Regions from separate parts of the Streptomyces sp. NPDC012769 genome, predicted to be linked through region 1. Evidence: riboswitches for the same ligand, from Rfam matches in the RefSeq annotation. Region 1 holds a riboswitch; each other region holds the start of a gene.
The links. A riboswitch is a leader RNA that binds a small molecule or an ion and turns the genes downstream of it on or off. The one in region 1 is predicted to bind cyclic di-AMP.

Region 1 (3,982 bases):
CCATGTCCTCGATCCCGGGGACAGCGCGCACTTCGACTCGCTCACCCCGCACCGGATCGGCGCCGCCACCCGCGCCGGGGCCGAGCTGCTGTTCGTCCACACCCTGATGCAGAGCCCCGCCGCCGAGCTGTGTCTCGGCGACGGCACTCCGCACCGCCGCTGACATCCCGAAAGGTCATGCCATGTCCGAGAAGTCCGCACCGGTCACCGGCGAGGAGCGCGGCGCCGGCAAGTTCCCCAAGGGGCTGGTGCTCCGCCTCTTCGCCTACCTGGTGGCGGGGCACCTCTTCGCCGGCTTCCTCTACCTGCTCTTCATGCTGGGCGGCCAGAACCACTAGGGGGCGACTTCAGGGAACCTGCCGGGCTCACGCCCCGTCGAGCAGCCGCTCGCGCAGCAGCTCCCGGGTCTCCGGGGAGAGCCGCAGCCCCTGGGCGAGGTAGGCGTCCACCGAGCCCCAGGTCGCCTCGATCGTCTCGAAGGCGGCCCGCAGATACTCCGCCCGCGCGTCGAACAACGGGCTCAGCAGCTCCATCACCTCCGGCGACATGCCGTCCGGGGCGGTGGAGCTGCGCTGCACCTTGTAGCGGCGGTGCGGCGCGTTCGACTTCAGGTAGTCCTCCTCGATCGCCTCGCGCTCGACGCCGACGGCCAGCAACGAGACCGCGATCGACAGGCCGGCCCGGTCCTTGCCCGCGGCGCAGTGCATCAGCGCCGGCACGCTGTCCTCGGCCATCGCGTGGAGGATGCGGCTGTGCTCGGAGGTCCGCTGGACCATCATCTTCCGGTAGGAATCGGACATACGGGCAGCGGCCTTGCCGTCGCCGAGCAGCTCGCGCAGCTGGGCCAGGTCGCCCGAGCGGACGAGCGCCCAGAACTCCTTGCCGTCGGCCGGGTCGCTCAGCGGTATGTTCACGTTCCGCACGCCCGGCAGCTCCACGTCCGGCCCCTCCACGCGCCGGTCGGCCTCGTTGCGGAAGTCGAAGACCGTGTGCAGACCCAGGCCGGCGAGGAAGGCCGCGTCCTCGGCGGTGGCGTGCGCCAGGTGGCCGCTGCGGAAGAGTCGTCCCGGGCGCACGGTCCGGCCGTCCACGGTCGGCAGCCCGCCCAGATCGCGGAAGTTGCGTACGCCGGTGAGCTCGGGCTCGGTCGTCGCTTGCGTCACGGTTGCTCCTGGTCTCGAGATCGGTTCCCGGGGCAATCATCCAGGTGGGAGACCCCCTGCGCACCCCCTCGGGCAGGAATGGGTGTTCTGTCCGAATTGAGGGTTTAGATATAACGCGCCCTGATTGCAGGGGAGATGGGGATCCCGGCGTGAGCAGCGTCATAGAGGTGACGGACCGTTGCTGATCGTCTTTTCCAAATTCCCTTCTGGAAAGGGAAATCGAGGGGCCGTCATCCACGGAGGGTGACCGGAATTCCGGACGGATATCCCGGAATCGCGAGCCTGGCGAAAACAGTGGCTTGTTCCCGTCGACCCCCCTCGTCTAGCGTCGCGCTCAATCCGGACGGACCGCCTAATCCTGCCGCCGCCCGGAATCCGCACCGACCCGTACGAGGCAGGAGCGGGGGACCCAGGTAGTACGCCGATCCCTCGAAGAAGGATGGCTCGGGGTGAAGCCGCGCGACCGCGCGGCCGGACATCTCCAGTCCGAACCCGACAGCTCACCTCGCAGGCGACGGAGAGGAATTCGCCATGCCCGCGAAGGGTAAGCACCGCCGTCCCAAGGTCAACCCGATCACCCGCGGGTTCGTGGCCGCCGGTACCGGAGGCGCCGTCGTCGCCCTCCCGCTCATCGGCGCCACCGGCGCGCACGCCGCCGAGAAGGCCGCCCCGACCACCACCCCGCAGCAGGCCGTCGCCGCCGCGACCCCCGCCAAGGCCCCGGCCGCGGCGACCGCCGGCAAGAAGGCCGCCCCGAAGACGTACACCGTCGTCCGCGGCGACTACCTGTCCAAGATCGCCGACGAGCACGACCTCGCCGGCGGCTGGCAGAAGCTCTACCGCGACAACCGTCAGGTGGTCGGCGACAACCCCTCGCTGATCCTTCCCGGCATGGAGCTCACGCTCGGCGCCAAGTCCACCGCCAAGGCCCCGGCCGCCAAGCCGAAGGCCCCCGCCAAGGCCGCGCCCAAGCCCAAGGCCGCCGCGAAGTCCTCCGGCGACCAGCAGCGCGCCTCGCGTGCCGCCGAGCGCTCCTCGGACACGGGCTCCGCCGCCTCGGCGTCCACGGCTTCCTCGTCGTCCTCGTCCTCGTCCTCCGCGACCTCCTCCGGCTGGGTCGCCCCGGTCGCCGGCGGCATCTCCACCCCGTACCGCGCCTCCGGCTCCATGTGGTCCTCCGGCTACCACACCGGCGTCGACTTCATCGCCTCCTCCGGCACCACCATCCGCGCCGTGGGCCCGGGCACCGTCCACTCCGCCGGCTGGAGCGGCGCCTACGGCAACGAGGTCGTCATCCGGCACGCCGACGGCACCTACTCGCAGTACGCCCACCTCTCCTCGCTGTCCGTCTCCGCCGGCCAGTCCGTGAGCGGCGGCCAGCAGATCGGCCTCTCCGGCTCGACCGGCAACTCCACCGGCCCGCACCTGCACTTCGAGATCCGCACGGGACCGAGCTACGGCTCCGACGTCGACCCGCTGGCCTACCTTCGCCAGCACGGCGTGGGCATCTGACGCCCCGTCCGACACCACGTCCGCCCCGGGCCCGGCACATCGCGTGCCGGGCCCCCGGCGTATTCCGGCTTGGGACAATCTTTATCGGTGGCGTATGTCACCCGGCGTCAACCCCTCTTACGGTCGCGTAGGTCACATCGGGAGAGGAAAGATGTGCTCCCGTGGCAGACGATTCGACATCAAGAGACAAGAACGCATTCGGGTCGTACGCGGCGATCGGTGACAGCTTCACCGAGGGCGTCGGAGACCCCGGGCCCGACGGGACCTTCGTCGGCTGGGCGGACCGGTTCGCGGTCCTGCTCGCCGACCAGCTGCCGGAGCACGACGCCTTCCGCTACGCCAACCTGGCCGTACGGGGGCGCCTTCTGGACCAGATCGTCGTGGAGCAGGTCCCGCGGGCGAAGGAACTCGCCCCCGACCTCGTGACCTTCTGCGCCGGGGGCAACGACATCATCCGCCCCGGCACCGACCCCGACGACGTCGCCGAACGCTTCGAGCGCGCCGTCGCCGACCTGACGTCCGCCGTCGGCACCGTCATGGTGACGACCGGCTTCGACACCCGCGACGTGATCCTCCTCAAGCACCTGCGCGGCAAGATCGCCACGTACAACGGTCACGTCCGCGCCATCGCCGACCGCTACGGCTGCCCCGTCCTCGACCTGTGGTCGCTCCGGTCGGTGCAGGACCGCCGCGCCTGGGACGAGGACCGGCTCCACCTGTCGCCCGAGGGCCACACCCGGGTCGCGATGCGCGCCGCCCAGGTCCTCGGCCTGCCCGTGCCGGCCGACCCGGAGCAGCCCTGGCCGCCGCTTCCGCCGCGCGGCACCCTGGAGGTCCGCAAGGACGACATCCAGTGGGCCAAGGAGTACCTGGTCCCCTGGATCGGACGGCGCCTGCGCGGCGAGAGCTCCGGCGACTACGTGGTCGCCAAGCGGCCCGACCTCCTGCCGCTCTAGAGCAGGCCCGGGGGCCCGCTCCGCCCCGCAGGGTCCGCCGGTATCCGCTCCAGGACACCGCCGGCGAACACGTCGTACAGCGGCAGCGTCTCCAGGTGGACATAGCCGATGTGGCAGTCGCAGACGGCGAGCGGGCAGGCCCGGGGGCGCAGCGCGGCACGGTACGAGCCGTCGTAGAGGTTGCCGAGCTCGGCCTTGACGAAGTGGCAGCGCCGCACCGTCCCGTCGCCGTCCACCGAGACGACCGACTCGCCGGTGCGGCAGGGCAGCCCCGCCGAGGGGTGCGGATGCCGGCTGTACGAGAAGAGGGGGTCGAGGGCCGTCCACTCCTCGGCCTCCTCGTCGGTGTAG
Region 2 (3,982 bases), on a different contig from region 1:
CTTCCTCGGCACACCGATCGACGAGACGGCCGCCAACGACGTGATCGCCCAGTTCCTGCACCTCGACCACGCCGCCCCCCACAGCGTGATCAGCCTCTACGTCAACTCCCCCGGCGGCTCGATCAGCGCCATGACCTCGGTGTACGACACGATCAGCACGGTCTCCTGCGAGGTGGAGACCATCTGCCTCGGCCAGGCCGTGGGGCCCGCCGCGGTGCTGCTCGCCGCCGGCACGCCGGGTCGGCGGCTCACCCTGCCGGGTGCCCGGATCGTGCTTCAGCAGCCCAGCCTCGACGAGCCGTTGCAGGGGCAGCCCAGCGATCTCGACATCCACGCGCGGGAATTGCTGCGGCAGCGCGCCCTGGTCGCCGGACTGCTCGCGGAGCACACCGGCAAGGACCGCGAACGCGTCGACGCCGACATCGACCGGACCACCGTGCTCGACGCGGCGGGCGCGCTCGCCTACGGCCTGGTGGACCACGTGGTCGAGGGCCGCCGCGGGCCCGTCGGCGCCGGGAAGGAGTGAGCCCGCCGTGCTCCCGGAGCTGCCGCCGCTGCCCGCACTGACCCGCGCCGAGGGCGAGTTCGTCGACGCGTACCTCGAAGTCCTCGACCTTCTGGGCCGAATCAATCCATCCAGGACCTCGCATACCTATGGGGCACTGCGCGCGGCCCAGGCCCTGGTCGGGCGCGCGGCGGCGCTGCGCGACGCGCTGACGCTCATGCATCTGCGGGGCGAGAGCGAGGTGCACGCCGACACCTTGGCGCGTGCGCTGCGGACGTTGGACGGAGAGCGCCGATCGGGGCGCGTCACCGTCCCGGGAGACCAGGCGAGTTGACAGTGCCGCGTGTCGTGTCGAGGTCCACTCGGGGCACCCGGACCGCAGAAACCCTCCCTCGTTCGGCGTAGTCGATGTATCGACATGGAACTCAGGTGAGTTGCGCAACGGGTGTACGCATCTGGCGCAATAGGGCGTTCCACCCCTGGTGACGGGCTCGCCGGGCAAACATCGAAGATCACGAAACCTGACTGTCCACCCGAATGGATCAGTCGTGAGGAGCCTCACAAATCGCCGTTTCAGCTCGGATTTGGGCCAGGCTGTGGGTCAAGATCCCTGTCGACGACAAGCCCCCGCCACCCGAGGCGGGGCGGTCCGGGCGGACGCCGAGTCCTGCCGCCGTCCCGGACGTCTGGTCGACAGGAGTGGATCGGCAGGAGTGGAGGACCCGAGCAACACGGGACGACTCGCACGGTGCGGGGCGTTCCTCGGGGTGAAGCCGCAGCCGCGGCCGGGCATCTTCGCCTGCCCGAACCCGACAGGTCATCCTTCACAGGCGGCTGACGAAGGGTTGCGCATGACTGCGCAGATTCATGTCCCGTCCCTGCTGTCCCGGGCCGGAGCCGTCTCGGCTCTCACCCTCGCCGCCGTCGGCGGCACGCTGCTCGCCCCAGGAGCGGCGCCAGAGGCCCAGGCCGCGACCTCACACGCCAACACGGCCCTGAGCATCGCCGCCTCGAAGAAGGGATCGCCCTACAAGTACGGAGCCTCGGGCCCCAGCAGGTTCGACTGCTCGGGCCTCACCCTCTACTCGTACAAGAAGGCGGGCAAGACGCTGCCCCGCACCGCGCAGCAGCAGTACAACAAGACCCGGCACATCTCCGCGTCCAGCCGGCAGAAGGGCGACCTCGTCTTCTTCCATTCCGGTGGAAGGGTGTACCACGTCGGCATCTACGCGGGAAACAACAAGATCTGGCACTCACCCAAGAAGGGGTCGTGGGTGAAGCTCGACCGGATCTGGTCGTCGAAGGTCCTCTACGGCCGGGTCGGCTGACCTGTCCTCAGCCGGGAACCGCCGCCGGCCAGGGCAGGTCGATCCACACGGTCTTCCCGCCCTCGGCCGTCGGCGTCACCGACAGCCGGCCGCCCGCCTCTGCGGTCAGGGAGCGGATGATGACCATGCCGCGGCCGTTGTCCTGCTGGACCGCCGCCGGAAGGCGACGGGGCCAGCGCGGATGGCTGTCGGTGACGCCGATGCGCAGCAGCTCGTCCCGCTCCAGGCGGACGTCGACCGTGAAGGTGGGCGACTGCCCGAAGGTGTGCTGCACGGCGTTGGTCGCCAGCTCCGAGACGATCAGCCGGACCGCGTCCGCGGTGTCGGTCCCGCTCTCGAGTCCCCACGAGGAGAGGACCTCGGCGACGTGTCGCCGCGCGGCCGAGACCGAAGCGGGATCGCTCGGCAGCGTGACGGTTGCTTCCAGGTGGTCTGCCATGGCGACGCTGTCCCTTTCCCGCCGGGCCGGGCCCGGATTGCGCTTCGCGTCAGAGTGCCACCGATCGTGCCGCCCTGGACGGCGATCCACCGGCATATACGGATATCTGTCGCCCGAAGCAGTGAATGGTCCGACGGGCGAGCGGATCGCGCCCCGGAGCGCGATCCGGCTCGCGGCGCGGCTCGCGACCCGGCTCGCGAGGACAAAGGGGAAGGAGCGGTCGACAGGGACGGGCCGGGAGCCCGACTCGCCACGCCTGCACGGGCCTTGAGCGGGCACACGCACCGTATGACCGTTCCCAAGACGCCCGTCCTCGTCCTCGACTGCAGCGATCCCGAGCCCCTCGCCCGCTTCTACGCCACCCTGCTCGGCGCCACCGTCGCACCGGCCGACGGCGACCCCGATCTGCTCCTGCTCCACACCCCCGACGGCCCCGCTCTGGGCATCCGCCGCGACCCGGGCCAGGCACCGCCGAGCTGGCCGCGCCCGGAGGACTCCCAGCAGGCCCATCTGCGGATCCTCGTGGCCCCCGACGCGCTCGACGAGGCCGAACGGGAGGCGATCTCCCTCGGCGCCCGCCCGGTGGCCGCCGAACAGAACGGCACCCGGCTGGACCGGCGCACCGACCTGCGCCGCTACACCGACCCCGCCGGGCACGCCTTCGTCCTGGCTCCCGCGCACGGAGCCCCGGACCGCGTTTCACCCTGACGGGGCGGGGCAGCCGCGTACACACCCGTCCCCACCCCGAACGGAAGCCAGGAGGGTGATCATGAGCCGTCACGAGCGCCGACGCACACTGCCCGCGGACCGGCCGCCCCGGACCACGCCGTCCCAGGCCGTCGGTGAGAGCGGCGACGCCGAGGCCCGCCGGGAGGCCGAGGAGGCCGTACGAGGCCGCCGCGGCGACGCGGCGCCCGACGAGCACGGCATGGACGCCAAGCGCCAGGACACGGGCCTCGGCCGCGAGGAGCAGCGCCGCCCGCACGGGCGCAGGGGCGAGGCCGGCGAGGGACGGGAGGGACGCGAGGAGTGACGGCGGAGGAGTGACGCCAGGGGCCCGGCGCCGTCGGGCCCCCGCGGTGTCCGGTGTGCTTCGGTGTCCTTCTAGGAGACGAAGCCGATGACGCCGAATCCGGGGCGCGTCGCCGCGTGCCGGAGCCAGCCGGTGACGTCCATGACCGCGTCGACCACCTCCGGGTCCAGCGGCGGGGCGTGCCCGTCCCGCTTGGTCTGCTCGAACTGCTCAAGAGCCGCCAGGCACTGCTCGTGCGTCCACTCGCCGCAGTTCGGCAGGTCGTAGGTGGGAATCGGATCCGGCATGCCGCCGCCGTAGCCGAAGTCGGCCACCGAGACCGCGGTGATCCGCAGCGCCTTCAGGCCCTCGTCGACGATCTCCAGCCAGTCGCCCCGGAACGGGGAGAAGCTGGAGTTGTCCAGGAAGGACCCGGTCAGGGAGCACAGCCGCTTGTAGGCGTAGCCATACTGGAAGGAATACTGCTTCTCCCCGTCGAAGGGCCCGCCCTCGATCACGGCGCGCAGCGCCTCGGAGGCGGTGGGAGCGCCGTCGGCGATCGACGAGGAGAACCAGTCGTCGTCGCGCGCCAGGTCGTCGGCGAACCGGTCGTGGATGATCTGGAGCAACTGCTGGTCGCCGGAACCGACGAGGGCGTGCGTGGCCTTGATGTCGAGCAGGTAGGGGCTCAGGGAAAG
Region 3 (3,982 bases), 590 kb from region 1:
CGTCCTCGTACGGGGCGCTGCGATGGGCGGCCCGGCACGCACGGCTGATCGGCGCCACGCTGGAGGTCGTGGCGGCCTACGACGTGCCCGGGGCGGTGGGGCGCTCCGCGCCGGCGGTGTCCGCCGCCTTCGACGAGGAGGCGGCCCGAAGGGCCCTGGCGGACGAGATCCGTACGGTGCTCATCCCGGTCGGCGAGGTGCCGGTGGCCGAGCACGTGGTCCGCGGCCGGCCGGCCGAGGCGCTGATCGACGCCTCGGCCGGCGCCGAGCTGCTGGTCGTCGGCAGCCGGGGCCGGGGCGGCTTCGCCGGCCTGCTGCTCGGCTCGGTCAGCCAGCAGTGTGTCGCACACGCCTCGTGCCCGGTCGTCGTCGTCCGCCCGGAGGTCGCCTCGTGAACGCGCCCACGTCCTTCATCGTCCTCGCCGACGGCCACCTCCTGGTCCCCGCCGACCAGATGACCGGGCTGCTGCGCCGCGTCGCGGCGGGCTGGCTGCAGGCCACCGATCAGGGGTACGAGGACCACGACCCCGCGACGGTCCTGTCCTTGGCGACCGGGCTCATGGAGATCGCCGACCAGATCGACGCCGAGTGCATCGGGCTCATGCCGCTCAGTGAAGCGGACGCGGAAAGTGACGCGGACAGCGGTGCGAAGACCGGCCCGGAGGGGCGCGCGGACGCCGCCCCTGACGACGGCGCCCCTGACGACGCCGCCCCTGACGACGCCGATCCTGACGACGCCGGCCCGGCCTCGGGCCCGGGGGGTGCGGGCCCGGGAGAGGCGGGCATCGGGGAGAACCCGCCGGCGGACTGAGGTCACCTCACGCCGGGCGGACCGAGACCAGCACGCCGATCTTGTCGATGCGGTGCTCGGGGTTCCCCAGGGCGTCCCGCCAGAAGTTGCCGGCCGCGTCGTCCTCAGGGGTCGCGCAGGTGGAGAGCGTGATCATCGCGCGGGTGGGCTTCTCGCCGGGGGAGCCGGGGACGGCGGCGCGCTGCTCGGCGAGGGAGCGGGCCGAGCGGAAGGAGGTCGTGCGGGTCTCGGTGATCCGGTACTCGTACACCTCGCGGCCGGCCGTCACGAACACCCGGTCGCCCACGTCGACGGCCGGCAGGTCGCGCATCGGTCCGCCGGCCGAGAGGCGGTGCGCCGTCACCTGGTAGTTGCCGATGTCGCCGGGGCCGACGCCGCCGCGCTGCCCGTACGGGCTCGCGGCGATGCCCCGGTCCTGTATGCGGGTGCCGGCCCGGTCGTCGGTCTTCCCCTCGTAGGGCACGACCCGCAGGTCCCTCACGCCGATCGAGGGGATGTCCAGGTCGGCGGGCCGAGGCCGGGCCTCGGGTGAGGGGGTGGGGGGTGGTGTGGGAGGGGGCGCGGGCGCCGTCTGCGGCGGGGGAGCGGGACGGTCGGGCGGCCCGGAGGTGGGCGCCGGAGCGGGCGTCGTCCCCTCGGTGCCCCGGTCCGAGGCGGGGGCACAGCCGGCGAGCACGCCGCCGGCCGTCGCGACGACGGCCGCGAGGGTCGCGACGACCCGGCGGGCCCTGCGGGAACGGGCGCGCGAACGGTCCATGATCATCCGTCGGGGCCCGGGAGGGCGAGGTGCCGCCCGAAAGGCACCCGACACCTCCACGCTACGCGCTGCCGCCCCCGAGAGCGCGGGCTGGCCGCAGGGGCAAATCGGATGATGTCGGCTTATTCATCTGCAATACCGGAATGGCGAGTGGAATCCCGCAAGGGCTGTATTTCACACGTAAAAGGCTGCTGTCGCGACCGGGGTGATCTGAATCACGGGTGGGGAGGTGTGCCGCCGCACCCGGGGGCTGGCGAGACGTCAAACTCGGGTGTGGGGAAAAGGATTGGCGGAACGGGGGTGAGAGGTCCGGATGATCCTTTTCCGTGATCGTCGAGAACTATTTGCTTTGCTTAATTTCCGTCTTGTTCTCGCGCTTTGTCTTCGCATACGGTCACCCGGCAACCGGTCGGAAACGCCGAATCCTGCCACCGCCCGGCAACCGCACTCACGACCCTTCCGGCAGGAGCGGGGGACCCAGGTTCTCCGCCGTGTCCGGCCCCTCGGACACGGCTCGGGGTGAAGTCGCGCGCACCGCGGCCGGGCATCTCCTGCCCGAACCCGACAGCTCACCTCGCAGGCGAAGGAGAGGAACTCGCCATGCGTGGACACGGGAAGCACCGTCGCCCCAAGAACACCCCGCTCGCCCGTGGCCTCGCCGCCGCCGGCCTCACGGGCAGCGCCGCACTCGCCCTCCCGCTCGTCGGAGCGACGGGTGCCGGAGCGGTCACCCCGCAGGGAACGCCTTCCGTCGCAGTCGAAAAGGCAGTGACCGTTCAGGTGGCCGCGAAGGCCGGTCCTGTGAAGTATTCCGTGGTCCGCGGCGACTCGCTTTCGAAGATCGCTCACGCCTACTCGGTGCAGGGCGGCTGGAAGAAGCTCTACCGCGACAACCGGGCCGCCGTCGGCGACAACCCGAGCCTCATCCGGCCCGGTCTGAAGCTCAGCGTCGACGCGAAGTCCGCACCGCGCACCGAGGCGAAGCGCAAGCAGGCCAAGCCCGCGCAGGCCGAGCGCACGGCGGCGACCAAGCGCTCGTCGAGCCAGGGCGCGGCGGCCGCCCGCCCCGCCGCGGCGGTCAAGGCCGCGGCCCCGGCGAAGGCCGCCACGTACGGCGACAACCTCGACGGCTGGATCCGTGAGTCCCTGGACGTCATGGCCCGCAACGGCATCCCCGGCAGCTACGACGGCATCTACCGCAACATCATGCGCGAGTCCTCGGGCAACCCCCAGGCCATCAACAACTGGGACTCCAACGCCGCCGCCGGCACCCCCTCCAAGGGGCTGCTCCAGGTGATCGACCCCACCTTCCGCGCCTACCACGTGGCCGGCACGCCCTTCGACCCGTACGACCCCGTCGCCAACATCACCGCGGCCTGCAACTACGCGGCCGACCGCTACGGCTCCATCGACAACGTCTTCGGCGCCTACTGAGCCGAGCGTCCCGACACGACAGGCCGCGCCCGCCTTCCGGTGGGCGCGGCCTGCCGCGTCCGGTCGGCCCCGTCCGGGGCGTGGCGGCTCAGGTCACGGGCGGGACAGGCGGCCGGCCTTCCACCAGGCGACCAGCCAGGCCGTCTCCTTCGCCGCGTCCATCAGATAGGCGGGGCTGATCCGCCGGCGGGGCACGTAGACGAGGTCCACGGCCAGGAAGGTGAGGGCGGTTCCGACGCCCGTACGCCGGGCGTGGCGCATGCCCTCGGGGGAGTTCGCCGCCCGCAGCATCCCGATCCCGGCGGCGGCCAGCAGGCCGGCCGAGGTCTTCTGCAGCCAGTCGTCCGTCTTGCGGCCGTAGACCCGCTCGAAGGTCCTCAGCGACACCAGCGGCCAGAGACCGCCGACGAGGTTGAAGAGCCCCTGGCCGCGGGCCACCGCCACCGGTGTGACCATGACCGCCTCCGCTCAGCCGCGCCGCAGCGCGTCCTTGGCCCGGTCCAGCATCGCCGCGAACGGGCCGACGGTCCACTGGGCGGCCGTCGAGCCGGCGGTCCTGGGATGCGGATGCGTGGGGGCCATGCGCTCGGCGGCGCGCAGCCGGCGTCCCATCGAACGGCGGGCGTCGATGTCGCACCGCGCGCGGATGCTCGGGAACTCCTCCTGTTCCTCGTGCCGCGCGTGGTCCTCCACGGCGCGCTGGAAGGCCTTGAGACGGGCGTCGAACTCCGCGCTGTGCACGTCGAGATGCTCCAGCTCCGCCAGTTCCTTGTTGGCCTGCGACTCCTCCTCGTTGCGGGCCTCGGCCTCCTCCTTGCCGGCCACCCGCTTGGCGACCGGCCGCAGGATCATCTCCTCGGCGCTCTCGTGTACGGCGAGCAGGGCGCGCAGCTCGTCGAAGCACTGCTGCTTGGCGTCGCCTTCCGAGTCCAGCGTCTCGGCGAAGAGCTGCCGGATCCGGTCGTGCTGCTCCAGCAGCT
Region 4 (3,982 bases), 780 kb from region 1:
CCGAGGAGTTCGCCGCTGAGCTGGAGCGCTGCGGCGCCACCCTCGACGCCCACGCCGACCACCCCGGCGTGCGGGTCTCCCTGGAGGTGCCGGTCTCCCGGCTGCCCAAGGCGCTCGGCCTGCTCTCCGAGGCCCTGATCGCCCCCGCCTTCGCCGAGACCGAGATCGAGCGCCTGGTGCGCAACCGGCTCGACGAGATCCCGCACGAGACGGCCAACCCGGCCCGCCGGGCCGCCAAGCAGCTCTCCAAGGAGCTGTTCCCGGCCGCCGCCCGGATGTCCCGGCCGCGCCAGGGCACCGAGGAGACCGTCGGCGCGATCGACGCGGCCGCCGTCCGCGCCTTCTTCGACGCCCACGTCCGGCCGGCCGCGGCCACCGCCGTGGTCGTCGGCGACCTCACCGGTGTCGACCTGGACAAGGTGCTGGACGAGTCCCTCGGCGCCTGGACGGGCGCTCCGGCCGAGCCCCGCCCCATGCCGCCCATCACGGCCGACGACACCGGCCGGGTCGTCGTCGTGGACCGCCCCGGCGCCGTCCAGACGCAGCTGCTCATCGGCCGCGTCGGCGCCGACCGCCACGACCGGGTCTGGCCGGCGCAGGTGCTCGGCACGTACTGCCTCGGCGGCACCCTCACCTCCCGCCTGGACCGCGTCCTGCGCGAGGAGAAGGGATACACCTACGGCGTGCGGGCCTTCGGCCAGGTGCTGCGCTCCGACGGCAAGGGCAACGGCGCCTCGATGCTCGCCATCAGCGGCTCGGTCGACACCCCGAACACCGGCCCGGCGCTCGAGGACCTGTGGAAGGTGCTGCGCACGCTGGCCGCCGAGGGGCTGACCGACGCCGAGCGGGACGTGGCGGTGCAGAACCTGGTGGGCGTCGCCCCGCTCAAGTACGAGACGGCCGCCTCCGTCGCGGGAACGCTCGCCGACCAGGTCGAGCAGCACCTCCCGGACGACTACCAGGCGCAGTTGTACGCGCGGCTTGCCGAGACGGGCACGGTGGAGGCGACCGCGGCCGTGGTCAACGCCTTCCCGGTGGACCGGCTCGTGACCGTGCTCGTCGGCGACGCGTCGAAGATCGCGGAGCCGGTGCGGGCACTCGGCATCGGTGAAGTGACCGTCGTCACCGGCTGATTGAGTTGCCGTCACGGACGGCGGAGGACCCCGACGACCTGCTTCGTCGGGGTCCTCTCGTATGTCCGTATTGTCGTCGATCATGCCTGAATGCCCTGTGGCATGTCTTACAAACGAGCGCGTCTGTTTGGCGATTGCCCGAAGATCGGCCTAGCGTCGACCCGGCTGTCCGGCCGTTGCACCACGCCGCATCCGCGGCAACGGACAGTCATCGCCGAGTCCCCGCAAGGCGCGAGCCTGGGGAGCCGGGGACCCGCACGCAGTCCCTGGGGTGAATCGGACGCCTTCGCTCCGCGCGGAGGGGCCCGTAGGAGACCTTCCTGCTCCGAACCCGTCAGCTAACCCGGTAGGCGAGAGGGAAGGAAAGGATCAGCCACTACATGGCGTTCACCCGTGCCACCGGGAAGCATCGTGGTCCGAGCCGAATGGCGCGCCGCAACGCCGGCCTCGTCGGCGTGGCGACCCTCGCCACCACCGGCGTCATCGGCACCCTCGCCTCCCCGGCGCTCGCCGCCGACACGGAGGAGCCCTCTCCCGAGGACACCGGCCTCACTCAGGTGATCACCGAGGAGTCCCTCTCCGAGCGGGTCGACGCCCAGGCCGCCGCGCAGGAGAAGGAGGCCTACGAGGCCGCCGCCCGCGCCAAGGCCGCCGCCGAGGCGAAGCGCAAGGCCGAGGCCCGCGCCAAGGAGATCCGCGCCGCCAAGGAGCGCGCGGCCCGTGAGGCCGAGCGCAAGCGCCTGAACTCCTTCCAGCTCCCCGTCGCCGGCACGTACGTGTCCACCGGTTACAAGACCGGCGGCTCGCTCTGGTCCTCCGGCAGCCACTCCGGCATCGACTTCCACGCCTCCTACGGCAGCAAGGTCGTCTCCGTCGGCACCGGCACCGTCGTCGAGGCCGGCTGGGGCGGCGCGTACGGCAACAACATCGTCATCCGGATGCACGACGGCACGTACACCCAGTACGGCCACCTCTCCGCGATCAGCGTCTACGTCGGCCAGAAGGTCACCCCCGGCGAGCAGATCGGCATCTCGGGCTCGTCCGGCAACTCCACCGGCCCGCACCTCCACTTCGAGGCGCGCACCAGCGCCGAGTACGGCTCGGACATCAACCCGATCTCCTACCTCCGCGCCCGCGGCGTCGACGTCTGATCCGACGGACCCGCTCACACGACCGAAAAGGCCCCGGCTCCTGAGAGCCGGGGCCTTTTTCGTCCCCGAATTCCGGGGCGGCATCGGAAATTCCGGCGTCCTGCAATAGAGTCGCCGGAACAAGCGCCGCTCGATGGGGTTTCGCGCGGATCAAAGGGGAGGTCGGACATGCGCATTCCCGCGCACTCGGTATGCACGGCGATCCGGGACGACATCGTCTCCGGGGTGTTCGAGCGCGGTGCCCGGCTGACGGAGGAACAGCTCGCCCGCCGCTACGGCGTCTCCCGCGTCCCGGTCCGCGAGGCCCTGCGCACCCTGGAGTCCGAAGGCTTCGTGGTCACCCGCCGCCACGCCGGCGCCCATGTCGCCGAGCCCACCGAGCAGGAGGCGGCCGATCTGCTGGAGATGCGGTCGCTGCTCGAACCGCTCGGTGCCGCCCGCGCCGCGCAGCGGCGCACCGACGCCCACCTCAAGGTGTTGCGCGGCCTGGTCAGGCTGGGGCAGGAGCGGGCCAGGCGCGGCCGGGGCGAGGATCTGGCCTCGCTGGGCGGCTGGTTCCACGAGACCCTGGCGCAGGCCTCCGGGAGCCCGCCGCTCACGGCGCTGCTCACCCAGCTGCGGCACAAGATCGCCTGGATGTACGCGGTCGAGCCGGCCGACCGGCCCGTGGAGGCGTGGGCCGAGCACGGGGCGATCGTCGACGCCGTGGCGCGCGGGGACGCCGAGCGGGCCCGGGCCCTGACCGCGCTGCACGTGGAGCACACGCTGCCGCTGCACCGGCTGAAACGACCGGAGCGGGCGCGTGTGAGGGTTTCGCAACATGTCGTCAACATCGTGGGCCGGCCGAATTAACACGGGCACCGTATACAAAGAGGTGGGAATTCCGGGGCGTCCTTCGGGCTGCCCGAATTCCGGCAGTCCTGAATTCCTCGAAAAAAGAAGCCGTACCCACCGGAATTCCGGCGGCTACGGCTTCTTGTCGATCCGTCGTCGGGGAGGAGACGGGTCAGACGGTCTCGGGGAGCTCCTCGAGACCCTCGGCGACCAGCTTCGCCAGGCGGTCGAGCGCGGCCTCGGCGCCGTCGGCGTCCGAAGCGAGCACGATCTCCTCGCCGCCCTGGGCACCCAGGCCGAGCACCGCGAGCATGGAGGCGGCGTTGACCGGGTTGCCGTCGGCCTTGGCGATCGTCACGGGGACGCCGGCGGCCGTGGCGGCACGGACGAAGATGGAGGCGGGGCGGGCGTGCAGGCCCTCGGCCCAGCCGACGTTGACGCGGCGCTCAGCCATGGTGGTTGCCCTTCAACTTTCAGCGGTTGTCTAGACCAGTCTCTCACGGGTGACGACATGCTCGTACCGACCTTCGGCCCCGGCGGGGGCGGCCCTTCGGCCTTCCCCACCTTGCCCGGAGCGCACCTGCGGCGCGACCGCTGCCACGGTCACGACCGGTGCCACTGTCGGACCCCGGCCGTAGTCTTGCCCCATGCAGAGCGCGTCGGAACAGTCGCCACAGCCGGAGCACGCGTATCCCGACCACTGGGAAGCGGACGTGGTGCTCCGCGACGGCGGCACCGCGCGCATCAGGCCCATCACCGTCGACGACGCCGAGCGACTGGTCAGCTTCTACGAGCAGGTCTCGGACGAGTCGAAGTACTACCGCTTCTTCGCGCCCTACCCGCGCCTCTCCGCCAAGGACGTCC

Region 2: it holds a riboswitch for cyclic di-AMP, as region 1 does, so the genes downstream of both, ACFY7C_RS16020 (C40 family peptidase) here and ACFY7C_RS04925 (peptidoglycan DD-metalloendopeptidase family protein) in region 1, are expected to answer to the same signal.
Region 3: it holds a riboswitch for cyclic di-AMP, as region 1 does, so the genes downstream of both, ACFY7C_RS02370 (transglycosylase SLT domain-containing protein) here and ACFY7C_RS04925 (peptidoglycan DD-metalloendopeptidase family protein) in region 1, are expected to answer to the same signal.
Region 4: it holds a riboswitch for cyclic di-AMP, as region 1 does, so the genes downstream of both, ACFY7C_RS08400 (M23 family metallopeptidase) here and ACFY7C_RS04925 (peptidoglycan DD-metalloendopeptidase family protein) in region 1, are expected to answer to the same signal.

What each region holds. Positions count from the first base shown of each region.
Region 1 covers NZ_JBIBCP010000001.1:1,102,996-1,106,977, reverse strand. The annotation lists gene ACFY7C_RS04940 (helix-turn-helix domain-containing protein) at 1-163, shown strand, start outside; gene ACFY7C_RS04935 (DUF6126 family protein) at 183-338, shown strand; gene ACFY7C_RS04930 (tyrosine-protein phosphatase) at 366-1,163, opposite strand; cyclic di-AMP (ydaO/yuaA leader) riboswitch at 1,532-1,690, shown strand; gene ACFY7C_RS04925 (peptidoglycan DD-metalloendopeptidase family protein) at 1,695-2,675, shown strand; gene ACFY7C_RS04920 (SGNH/GDSL hydrolase family protein) at 2,837-3,631, shown strand; gene ACFY7C_RS04915 (STM4011 family radical SAM protein) at 3,628-3,982, opposite strand, start outside.
Region 2 covers NZ_JBIBCP010000003.1:144,123-148,104, reverse strand. The annotation lists gene ACFY7C_RS16030 (ATP-dependent Clp protease proteolytic subunit) at 1-526, shown strand, start outside; gene ACFY7C_RS16025 (hypothetical protein) at 534-839, shown strand; cyclic di-AMP (ydaO/yuaA leader) riboswitch at 1,154-1,353, shown strand; gene ACFY7C_RS16020 (C40 family peptidase) at 1,357-1,833, shown strand; gene ACFY7C_RS16015 (ATP-binding protein) at 1,841-2,272, opposite strand; gene ACFY7C_RS16010 (VOC family protein) at 2,561-2,980, shown strand; gene ACFY7C_RS16005 (hypothetical protein) at 3,042-3,305, shown strand; gene ACFY7C_RS16000 (hypothetical protein) at 3,377-3,982, opposite strand, start outside.
Region 3 covers NZ_JBIBCP010000001.1:510,489-514,470, reverse strand. The annotation lists gene ACFY7C_RS02385 (universal stress protein) at 1-395, shown strand, start outside; gene ACFY7C_RS02380 (DUF6213 family protein) at 392-811, shown strand; gene ACFY7C_RS02375 (class E sortase) at 819-1,568, opposite strand; cyclic di-AMP (ydaO/yuaA leader) riboswitch at 1,975-2,164, shown strand; gene ACFY7C_RS02370 (transglycosylase SLT domain-containing protein) at 2,169-3,002, shown strand; gene ACFY7C_RS02365 (hypothetical protein) at 3,096-3,458, opposite strand; gene ACFY7C_RS02360 (hemerythrin domain-containing protein) at 3,471-3,982, opposite strand, start outside.
Region 4 covers NZ_JBIBCP010000001.1:1,885,897-1,889,878, reverse strand. The annotation lists gene ACFY7C_RS08405 (M16 family metallopeptidase) at 1-1,133, shown strand, start outside; cyclic di-AMP (ydaO/yuaA leader) riboswitch at 1,336-1,501, shown strand; gene ACFY7C_RS08400 (M23 family metallopeptidase) at 1,514-2,284, shown strand; gene ACFY7C_RS08395 (GntR family transcriptional regulator) at 2,453-3,136, shown strand; gene ACFY7C_RS08390 (HPr family phosphocarrier protein) at 3,291-3,572, opposite strand; gene ACFY7C_RS08385 (GNAT family N-acetyltransferase) at 3,766-3,982, shown strand, end outside.